2 linked regions of the Geothrix sp. 21YS21S-2 genome follow. Each later gene encodes a partner of the first gene's protein in a complex. Links are inferred from orthologs where the notes say so. Each region holds a gene or a part of one and is shown in the gene's direction. Other genes may lie near its edges.

Region 1 (5,045 bases):
AGGGCGGGGTCCTTCTCGAGGGTGTCCCGGGCCGTGGACAGGCGGTTGTAGCAGGCCGCGCAGGGGGCCAGGATCTCGGTGAGGCCCGCGGCCTCGGCCTGGGCCAGGATGCGCGCGGGCAGGGCCAGGGCGAGCCTGTGGTCCAGCACGTGGGCGCTCGACGCCCCGCAGCAGTTCCAGTCGGGGACGTGCACCAGCTCGAGGCCCAGGGCGGGGGCCAGGGCCCTGACGGATTCGTCGAACTCCCTTGAGGAGCCGAGGAGGGAGCACCCGGGGTAGTAGCCGATCTTCATGGGGTCACCTCTTCTTTCCCAGCGTGAGCTGGAAGATCCGTTTCATGCCGCTGCGGCCCTTGATGAAGTGGGGCAGGAGGGGGAGCTTGCCGCGCACGTACATCTTCGGGGCCAGCCCCACGTCCTTCATGAGGTGGCGGCTGCGCAGCTTGTAGTCGGCCACCAGGCCGATTTCATAGAGGCGGCCGGTGACGCGGATGGAGTCCAGGAAGGCGCGGTGGAAGGCCAGGATGTCCCTGCTCCTGGGATGGGCCAGGTCCAGGGCGAGGGAGGCCTCGCGGACGTAGTCCATGACCTTGGCCACCTCCACCTCCTGGGGGCAGCGGGTGGAGCAGGTCTCGCAGGCCAGGCACAGCCAGATGGCCTCGCTCTCCAGGACCCGGCGGTCCAGTTCGGGCCGTTCCAGCTGGAGGAGGCGCAGGGTCTGGCAGGAGGTGTTGTCCATGTCCTCGGCCACCGGGCAGCCCGCGGCGCACTTGCCGCACTGGTAGCAGTGGTTGAGGTTGATGCCCAATTCATGGCGCAGGCGGGAGGCGAGGGAATCCCCTGGGGCGGGTGCATGGTGAGCACTGGACATGGGCGTCTCCTTCGTCGTGAGAAGATGACTTCGTTTTCCCCAAGTACCTGCTTGGATCCGTCCTGGGGAATGAGGGATCAAGGGGTGGGGGGACCCTTGATTATCGCTGATATTCGGGCACGGGAGTCCGGAATGTGACCCCTATCAATAAAAAAAGATCGAATATAACATGACTAATCAGGTAGGTTAATTTGTCACTATGTGGAAAATGAAGCTCCGCCCCAGGTCCCGCCGGACCGCCGTCCTGATCCTGGGCTGCGCCCTGGGCGTGATAACTTGGTTGGCAATGACTTCCTGGCCCCTTTCCCTTTCCCTCCTGCGCGTCTACCCCAAGAAGCTCGGCTCCGCCGCGGCGGGGTGGGCCGCCGGCCGCACCCTCCCGGGAGGCCTCCGGGAGGCCGTCCTGGGCCGCTTCGTGCGGGCCTACGGCCTGGACATGGCCGAAGCCGAGCGTCCCCTGGCCGACTACCCCAGCCTCCAGGCCCTCTTCACGAGGCGCCTGAAGCCCGGCCTGAGGCCCCAGGCCCCGGAGGCCCCGGGCTGCGTCAACAGCCCCGTGGACGGCCTCCTCATCGCCTCCGGCCGCATCCAGGCCGGCCGGGCCATCCAGGCCAAGGGCCTCCCCTACGGCATCGGCGAGCTCCTCAAGCACGACCCCGGCGCGGCCCGCTTCGAGGGGGGCCACTACCTGACCCTCTACCTGTCCCCCAGGGACTACCACCGCATCCACGTTCCCATCCGCGGGCTGGTGACCGCCGTGGGCCGGGTGGAGGGGGAGCTCTGGCCCGTGAACGACGCCAGCACCACCCATGTCCCCCGCCTCTACGAGCGCAACCGCCGGGCCACCTGGGTGGCCCTGGGCGCGGGCCCCGACGAGGGGCTGGAGGTGGCCGCGGTGGCGGTGGGCGCCACCCACGTGGGGGGCGTGATCATCGACGGGCGGTGGCTCAGCGGCCGGACCCTCCCCCGGGACGGGTCGCTGCCCGTGGACCTCCTGCCCTGCGCCCCCGGGGACGACCTGGGCACGTTCCAGTTCGGGAGCACCGTGGTGCTGCTCATCGGCGGGCCCGGCGCGGCCCGGTGGGAGCCTGCCCTGACGGCGGGACCGGTGCGGGTGGGCCAGCGCCTGGGGCTGTTCCGGTGACGGACGGCAACGAGATCTTCCAGGATTCCGAGCCCCTGTGGGAGGCCGGCGGGGACCTGCCCGGCGCCCTGGAGGCGGTGCTGGTGGCCAGCGGCGAGGTGCTGGACATGGCGCGGCTGAAGGAGCTGACGGGACTGGGCGAAGGCACCATCCGGCTGGGCCTGGAGAAGCTCGCGGAGCGGCTGGTGCCGCCCCGGGGCCTGCGGCTGCTGGAGGTGGGGGGAGGTTGGCGCCTGGCGGCGGCGCCGGAGTACCAGGCGATGATCAGCCGCCTGGTGACCATCACCCGCAGCGGCAAGCTCACCCCCGCCCAGATCGAGACCCTGGCCATCATCGCCTACCGCCAGCCGGTGACCATCCCCGAGATCAACGAGCTGCGCGGCGTCACCAGCTGCTCCACCCAGGTCAAGAGCCTGGCCGAGCGCGAGCTCATCACCCCCGCCGGCCGCAAGGCGGTGGTGGGCCGGCCCATGATGTGGGCCACCACCATGAAGTTCCTGGTCCACTTCGGCCTGCGGAGCCTCAACGACCTGCCCCGGCTGGGGGACTTCGGCGAGGCGAACCTGGAGGCCCTGGCCCTGGCGCGCCTGGAGCCGCCCCTGCCCGAGGGCGGGCTGTTCGACGGCGTCGAGGAAGAACCCGGGGAGACCGATGACTGACGACGTCTACAAGGGCTGGACCCGGCCCGGCCCCAGGCCCCCCGGGGGCGTCGAGCCCGAGGAGGGCGAGACCCTGGACTTCATCACCGGCCACTACCGGCTCTTCCAGTACCGGCGCGGCCACCGCTTCTCCACGGACGACATCCTCACCGCCTGGTACGGCACCACCTGGTGCCCGAGGCCGGCCCGGGTGGCGGATCTGGGCTCGGGCATCGGCAGCGTGGCCACCTCCGTGGCCTGGCGCTGCCCCGGCGCCCGGATCCACACCGTGGAGGCCCAGGCCATCTCCGCGCGCCTGGCCCGCAAGAGCGTGGCCTACAACGGCCTCCAGGACCGCTACACCATCCACGAAGGGGACCTGCGGGACCCGGACCTGTTCGCGGGGGAGGAACCCTTCGACCTGGTGCTGGGTTCGCCGCCCTACTGGCCCGTGGGCTCCAAGGCCGAGGCCGCGCATCCCCAGGCCATTCCGGCCCGGCTGGAGGTGCGGGGGGACATCGGGGACTACGCCAAGGCCGCCGCGCGCATCCTGGCGCCGGGGGGGCTCTTCGCGTGCGTGTTCCCCTCCGACCAGATCGACCGCGCCGAGAAGGCCTACCGGGAAGCGGAGCTCCTCCTCATGCGCCGGCAGGACGTGGTGTTCAAGGAGGGGGAGCCGTACGGCATCGCGCTGTTCGCCGGGTGCCGGAAAGGTGACCTGCCGGAGGGGTTCGGGGAGGCCGCGGGGTTCCCGGTGGTGGCGCCCCCCGTGACCATCCGCAGGTGCGACGGCAGCGTGGATCCGTCCATCGCCATGGTCCGCCTGGCCATGGGCTTCCCCCCCGGCCTCGCCCTGGGGTGAAACGGCACGGGAATTCCTTGGTAACCTCTAGCTGTCATCAATCCCTCCGAGGCGCCCCATGGATCGTGGAACCCTGATCGGCCTGCTCCTGGGCCTTGGCCTGCTGGTGCTGGCCATCTCCCTGGGGCCCAATCCCCGGTACTTCATCCACCCGGAGAGCATGATCGTGGTGGTCGGGGGGGTCATCGCCTCCACCCTCATCCGGTTCCCCCTGGGAGCCGTGCGCGGCGCCTTCGGCGTGGCCACCCAGGCCTTCTTCACCCACCCCGCCGCCCACCAGGAGATCGTCAACGAGCTGGTGGGCCTGTCCCAGCGGGCCCGTCGGGAGGGCGTCCTGGGCCTGGAGCGGCACATGCCCGCGGACCCCTTCATGCAGGCCGGCATCCGCATGGTGGTGGACCGGGTGGACCGGGACCACATCAGCGACGTGCTGAGCCAGGAGATCTTCGCCACCCAGGAGCGCCACGGCCTGGGCCAGGAGATCTTCCGCTTCATCGCCACCGCCGCCCCCAGCTTCGGCATGGTGGGCACCCTCATCGGCATGGTGCACCTCTTCGCGAGCCTGAAGGACCCCAGCGGCATCGGCCTGGGAATGGCGCTTTCCCTCCTGTCCACCCTCTACGGCGCGGTCATCGCCTACCTCTTCGCCCTGCCCATCTCGGGCAAGCTGGAGCTCCGCAGCCGGGAGGAGGCCCAGCGCAAGCGCCTCATCCTCGAGGGCGTCCTGGGCATCGCCGACGAGATGAACCCCGGCCAGCTGGAGGAGCAGCTCAACGCCTCCCTGGCGCCCCGGTTCAAGACCCGCAGGGCCGGAGCCCCCCGTGGCTAAGATCCTGAGCCGGTCCCAGCGCCGGAAGGACGACTACGAGGGCCTGTGGTTCATCACCTTCGCGGACCTCATGGTGCAGCTCATGGCCTTCTTCGCCGTGATCTATTCCTTCACCTCCCAGGACCAGCGCAAGGTGCAGGAGGTGCTCCTGGCCCTCCAGCACGAGCTGGGCGCCAAGGGGGAGGGCGTCCTCCCCGGCCACACCGGCATCGCCCCCGAGCGCGCCGCGGACCTGGAGAAGCTCCTCAACGACCTCAAGCCCGTCGAGGGCCAGGACCACGGCGTGAAGATGCAGGTGGTGCGCTTCCGGGGAGGCCTCCTCTTCAGCGAGGGCGGATCGGCCTTCGACCCCAGCTTCGAGCCCATGATGAAGCGCATCTCCGAGATCGCCCTCCAGTACCCCGGCTACACCCTTGTGTGCGAGGGCCACACCGCCCAGGACGAGCAGGGCCGGGCCAAGGGCCAGGACGCCCTGGACCTCAGCTCCCAGCGGGCCCAGGCCGCGGTGCGCCACCTGGTCGCCCTGGGCATGGACCCCGCCCTCCTGGCTGCCGAAGCGCACGGCGACTCCCAGCTGGAAGGCAACCCCGACACCCCCGAGGGCAGGGCCCTGCAAAGGCGGGTGAAATTCCGCTTCCAGCGCGTATCCGAACGCTGAAACGTCCCACGGCCGTTCCGCGAAAGCGGAACGGCCGTGGGAAC
Region 2 (3,624 bases), 1.0 Mb from region 1 along the record:
GCGAAGAGGCCCTCGGCCTCCGCCAGCCATTCGGCCTCGCCGGCCTCCCGGGGGTGCCAGCCGCGGATGTCCAGGCGGGGTTCGGCCTCCCGCAGGGCGGGGACCCAGTCCATGTGGCGGTGGTGGATGACGGCCAGTCGTCGCATGCTCATCCCTGGTAGCTGTCCTGCGCGTGGTAGCTGCTGCGCACCAGGGGGCCCGATTCCACCCGCTGGAAGCCCATCTCGAGGCCCTTGCGCCTATACATGTCGAACTCGGCGGGTTCGACGTACCGCGCCAGGGGCAGATGCAGGGGGGAGGGGGGCAGGTACTGGCCCAGGGTGGCGATGTCCACGGAGGAGTCCCGCCAGTGGCCCATGAGGTCCAGCACCTCCTCGGGGGTCTCGCCCAGGCCCACCATGATGCCGCTCTTGACGCGCAGGGCGGGGGCGGCGGCGTCCCGGTGGCGGGCGGCGCCGGCCAGGACCCGCAGGCTCTGGGCGTAGTCCGCGTCGGGGCGCACCCGCTTGTACAGGCGCTCCACGGTCTCGACGTTGTGGTTGAGGACCTGGGGGGCGGCCTCCAGCACCGTCGCCAGGCAGGCCTCGCTCCCGCTGAAGTCGGGGATCAGCACCTCCACCCCGCAGCCCGGCACCAGGGTGCGGATCCAGCGGATGGTGGCGGCGAAGTGGGCGGCGCCCCCGTCGGGGAGGTCGTCCCGGTTCACGCTCGTGACCACCGCGAAAGCCAACCCCAATGATGCCACCGCTTCGGCCACGCGCTGGGGCTCGCCGGGGTCCACCTCGCCCGGGCGGCCCTTGCCCACGTTGCAGAAGCCGCAGTGCCGGGTGCACACGTCGCCCAGCAGCATGAAGGTGGCGGTGCGATGGATTCCCCAGCATTCGTGGAGGTTGGGGCACCGGGCCTCCTCGCAGACGGTGACCAGGCGGTTCGACCGCACCAGGGCCTCCACCTCGGCCACCACCTCGGGAGCCGGGACCTTGATCTTCAACCAGTCGGGACGGGGGCCGGGGAGAACGGGGGGACGCGCCATAGGAGTCAATCCTACCGCACTGGGCTACAATGGACTGCCATGACCGACACCCCCCGAGAGCATCCCGCCTTCGAGCCCCCGAAGGGCTTCGAGACGAAGTTCCGCGACCTCGAGCTGCATCTGGCCTCCTTCGACGGCCCCCTGGACCTGCTCCTGCACCTGATCCGGGAGCAGAAGCTGGACATCCTGGACCTGCCCATGGCCTCGGTGACCCGCCAGTACATGGACTACCTGCTCCTCATGGAGGAGCTGAACCTGGAGATCGCCGCGGAGTTCGTGGCCATGGCCGCCCACCTCCTGCAGATCAAGAGCCGCATGATGCTCCCCCGGCCCCCCGCGGACGAGGGCCTGGAGGATCCCCGCGAGGACCTGGTGCAGCGCCTCCTGGACTACCAGCAGGTGAAGGAGGCCGCCAAGGAGCTCTCCAGCCGCGAGACCGAGTGGCAGAAGGTGGTCTTCGCGCCGGGGCTGGACATCCGGGACCACGCACGGGTGGAGGAGGAGCCCATCAAGGCCAACCTCTTCGACCTGCTCGCGGCGTACCGGGACGCCCTCAAGCGGCTCCTGCCGCCCCCGCCGGTGCAGGTGCGCACCCCCCCCAAGACCCTGGACCAGCGCATCGCCGAGGTCACCGCCTTCCTCCTGGACGGGCGGTGGGAGGCCTTCGGCGGGCTCCTGGCCACCGCCGGCTCCCGGGAGGAGCTGGTGCTCACCTTCCTGGCCCTCCTGGAGATGGTCCGCACCGGGCGGATCCTCCTGGTGCAGTCGGAAGCCTTCGGCGAAATCCGGGTTCGCGCGGCCTAGCATCGTGACCCGCGAACCCAGCCCCTCCCTCGCAAAGGCCTTCCGCATCGCCTACGTCATCGGCCTGTTCATCTGCGTGGCCTGGCCCCTGCTCCTGCAGCTCATGCTGGGCACGGCCATCCGGCCCGGGGCGGCGCCCCCGGACGGCGTGGTGCAGCAGCTGGGCTACACCTTCACGGGGCTGACCTTCGCGTCGGCGTTCTTCGTGACCTGGCGCTGGAGCAAGGTCCGGCGGACCTTCGGGAGCCTGGAGGAGGCCCGGCGCCCCGGAACCGTGATCCGTGAGACCATCCTCTACGCCGCCCTGTTCGAGCTCAGTTCCCTCTACGGAATCGTCTACTACGCCCTGGGGGGGCCGCCGGCCGAGCGCTACGCCCGGTCCTTCATCGCCCTGACCACCGTCATGTTCTTCGTCTTCGTCCCCCGATTCCAGGCCTGGCGGGAAGCCGCCCAGGAGGAGCGCCCATGAGCGAGAATTCCGCCCACGACAAGACCGATCCCGGCATCCCCACGGATCCCGACGCCACGCAGGTCCTGAAGACCGGGGCGCCCAGGCTCCAGGACACCCAGCCCATGCGGATCATCCCGCCCCCCCCGAGGCAGGAGGCCGTCACGACCCAGTCCCTCCCCGTCGTCGCGCCCCTGCCCGAGGCGCGCCAGGCGCCGGCGCGGGCCTCCCGGCCCCTGCTCTGGATCTTCGGCATCCTGGCCGTGGCGATCCTGGGCGGCACCGTGGCCTACTACTTCCTCTATCCGGGCGGGGAGGCCCCGGCCCCGGCGCAGGCCCGGGAGGAGATCCCCGCGGTCCTCGTCCCGTACCTGGACAAGGCCGCCCAGGGCGACTCCGGCGCCATGCGCATGCTGGGGACGATGTACTACAACGGCCTGAACGTCCCCATGGACCGCAAGGAAGGCGTCAAGTGGTACCGGAAGGCCGCGGCCGCCGGGAGCGTGGCGGCCCGCAAGGACCTGGAGCAGCTGGGTCTGGCGGTGGACGAGAAGTGAGCCCCTCCGAGACCCCCCTTGCCAAGCTCCTCGCGGACCAGGCCTACGACGGCCTCTTCCCCAACCTCTACGACTGGATCTACGTGGTGGGGGTCTCCGAGGCCGGGGAGCTCACCTTCGAGACGGTGAACCCGCCCCTGGGCGGGGGCTCGGGGTTCCTGCTCCCGGAGTTCACGGGCAAGACGCCCGCGCAGTGCCTCCCCCCCGAGAGCGCCGAGCTCCTGGTGAACCACTTCAGCCGGGTGCTGGCCGAGGAGCGGCCCCTCCTGTACGAGGAGGAGCACGTGGTGGAGGGCCGGGCCCGGAGCTTCCAGACCACTCTCACCCCGGTGCGGAACAAGTGGTCGCGCATCCACCGCATCGCCGCCGTATCCCGGGACATCACGGCCCTCAAGGAGGCCGAGGCGGCCCTCCACGCCTCCGAGGAGCGGCTCAACCTGGCCCTGGAGGGCACCCAGCAGGGCCTCTGGGACTGGAACCTCGCCAAGGGCGAGGTGTACCGCAGCCCCCGCTGGTTCTCCATGCTGGGGCTCACCCCCGCGGGCGTGCCGCCCACGCTGGAGGGCGGACTCGCCCGGATCCACCCCGAGGACCGCCTCCAGGTGGAAGGGGCCATGAACGCCCATCTGGAGGGGCGGCAGGCCACCTTCCAGGTGGAGTACCGCATCCTGGGCGGGACCACGGACTGGATCTGGGTCTTCGACGCGGGCAAGGTGGTGGCCTGGGACGACCAGGGCCGCCCGGCCCGCATGACGGGCATGTGCACCGACATCACCGAGCGC

What was found.
Region 2: scpB (region 1) and RAH40_RS21510 share a complex: the UniProt entries of both Bacillus subtilis proteins name them as parts of the cohesin-like complex. The link is inferred for Geothrix sp. 21YS21S-2 from one-to-one orthologs.

What each region holds. Positions count from the first base shown.
Region 1 is NZ_CP132910.1:3,880,756-3,885,800, forward strand. What follows is about bases 864-3,841. They hold scpB (SMC-Scp complex subunit ScpB), read left to right. Parts: upstream 864-2,010; coding sequence 2,011-2,673; downstream 2,674-3,841. Other genes in these bases: RAH40_RS17125 (4Fe-4S dicluster domain-containing protein), read right to left, coding at 864-870; asd (archaetidylserine decarboxylase), read left to right, coding at 1,157-2,014; RAH40_RS17140 (tRNA1(Val) (adenine(37)-N6)-methyltransferase), read left to right, coding at 2,666-3,514; RAH40_RS17145 (motility protein A), read left to right, coding at 3,573-3,841. Also shown: RAH40_RS17120 (CoB--CoM heterodisulfide reductase iron-sulfur subunit B family protein), read right to left, coding at 1-293; more of RAH40_RS17125, read right to left, coding at 298-863; more of RAH40_RS17145, read left to right, coding at 3,842-4,343; RAH40_RS17150 (flagellar motor protein MotB), read left to right, coding at 4,336-5,001. UniProt on the Bacillus subtilis protein: Participates in chromosomal partition during cell division. May act via the formation of a condensin-like complex containing Smc and ScpA that pull DNA away from mid-cell into both cell halves.
Region 2 is NZ_CP132910.1:4,904,967-4,908,590, reverse strand. What follows is about bases 1-2,954. They hold RAH40_RS21510 (ScpA family protein), read left to right. Parts: upstream 1-1,072; coding sequence 1,073-1,837; downstream 1,838-2,954. Other genes in these bases: RAH40_RS21495 (PAS domain-containing sensor histidine kinase), read left to right, coding at 2,839-2,954; RAH40_RS21500 (hypothetical protein), read left to right, coding at 2,303-2,842; RAH40_RS21505 (hypothetical protein), read left to right, coding at 1,842-2,306; lipA (lipoyl synthase), read right to left, coding at 149-1,033; RAH40_RS21520 (D-2-hydroxyacid dehydrogenase), read right to left, coding at 1-146. Outside these bases: more of RAH40_RS21495, read left to right, coding at 2,955-3,624. UniProt on the Bacillus subtilis protein: Participates in chromosomal partition during cell division. May act via the formation of a condensin-like complex containing Smc and ScpB that pull DNA away from mid-cell into both cell halves.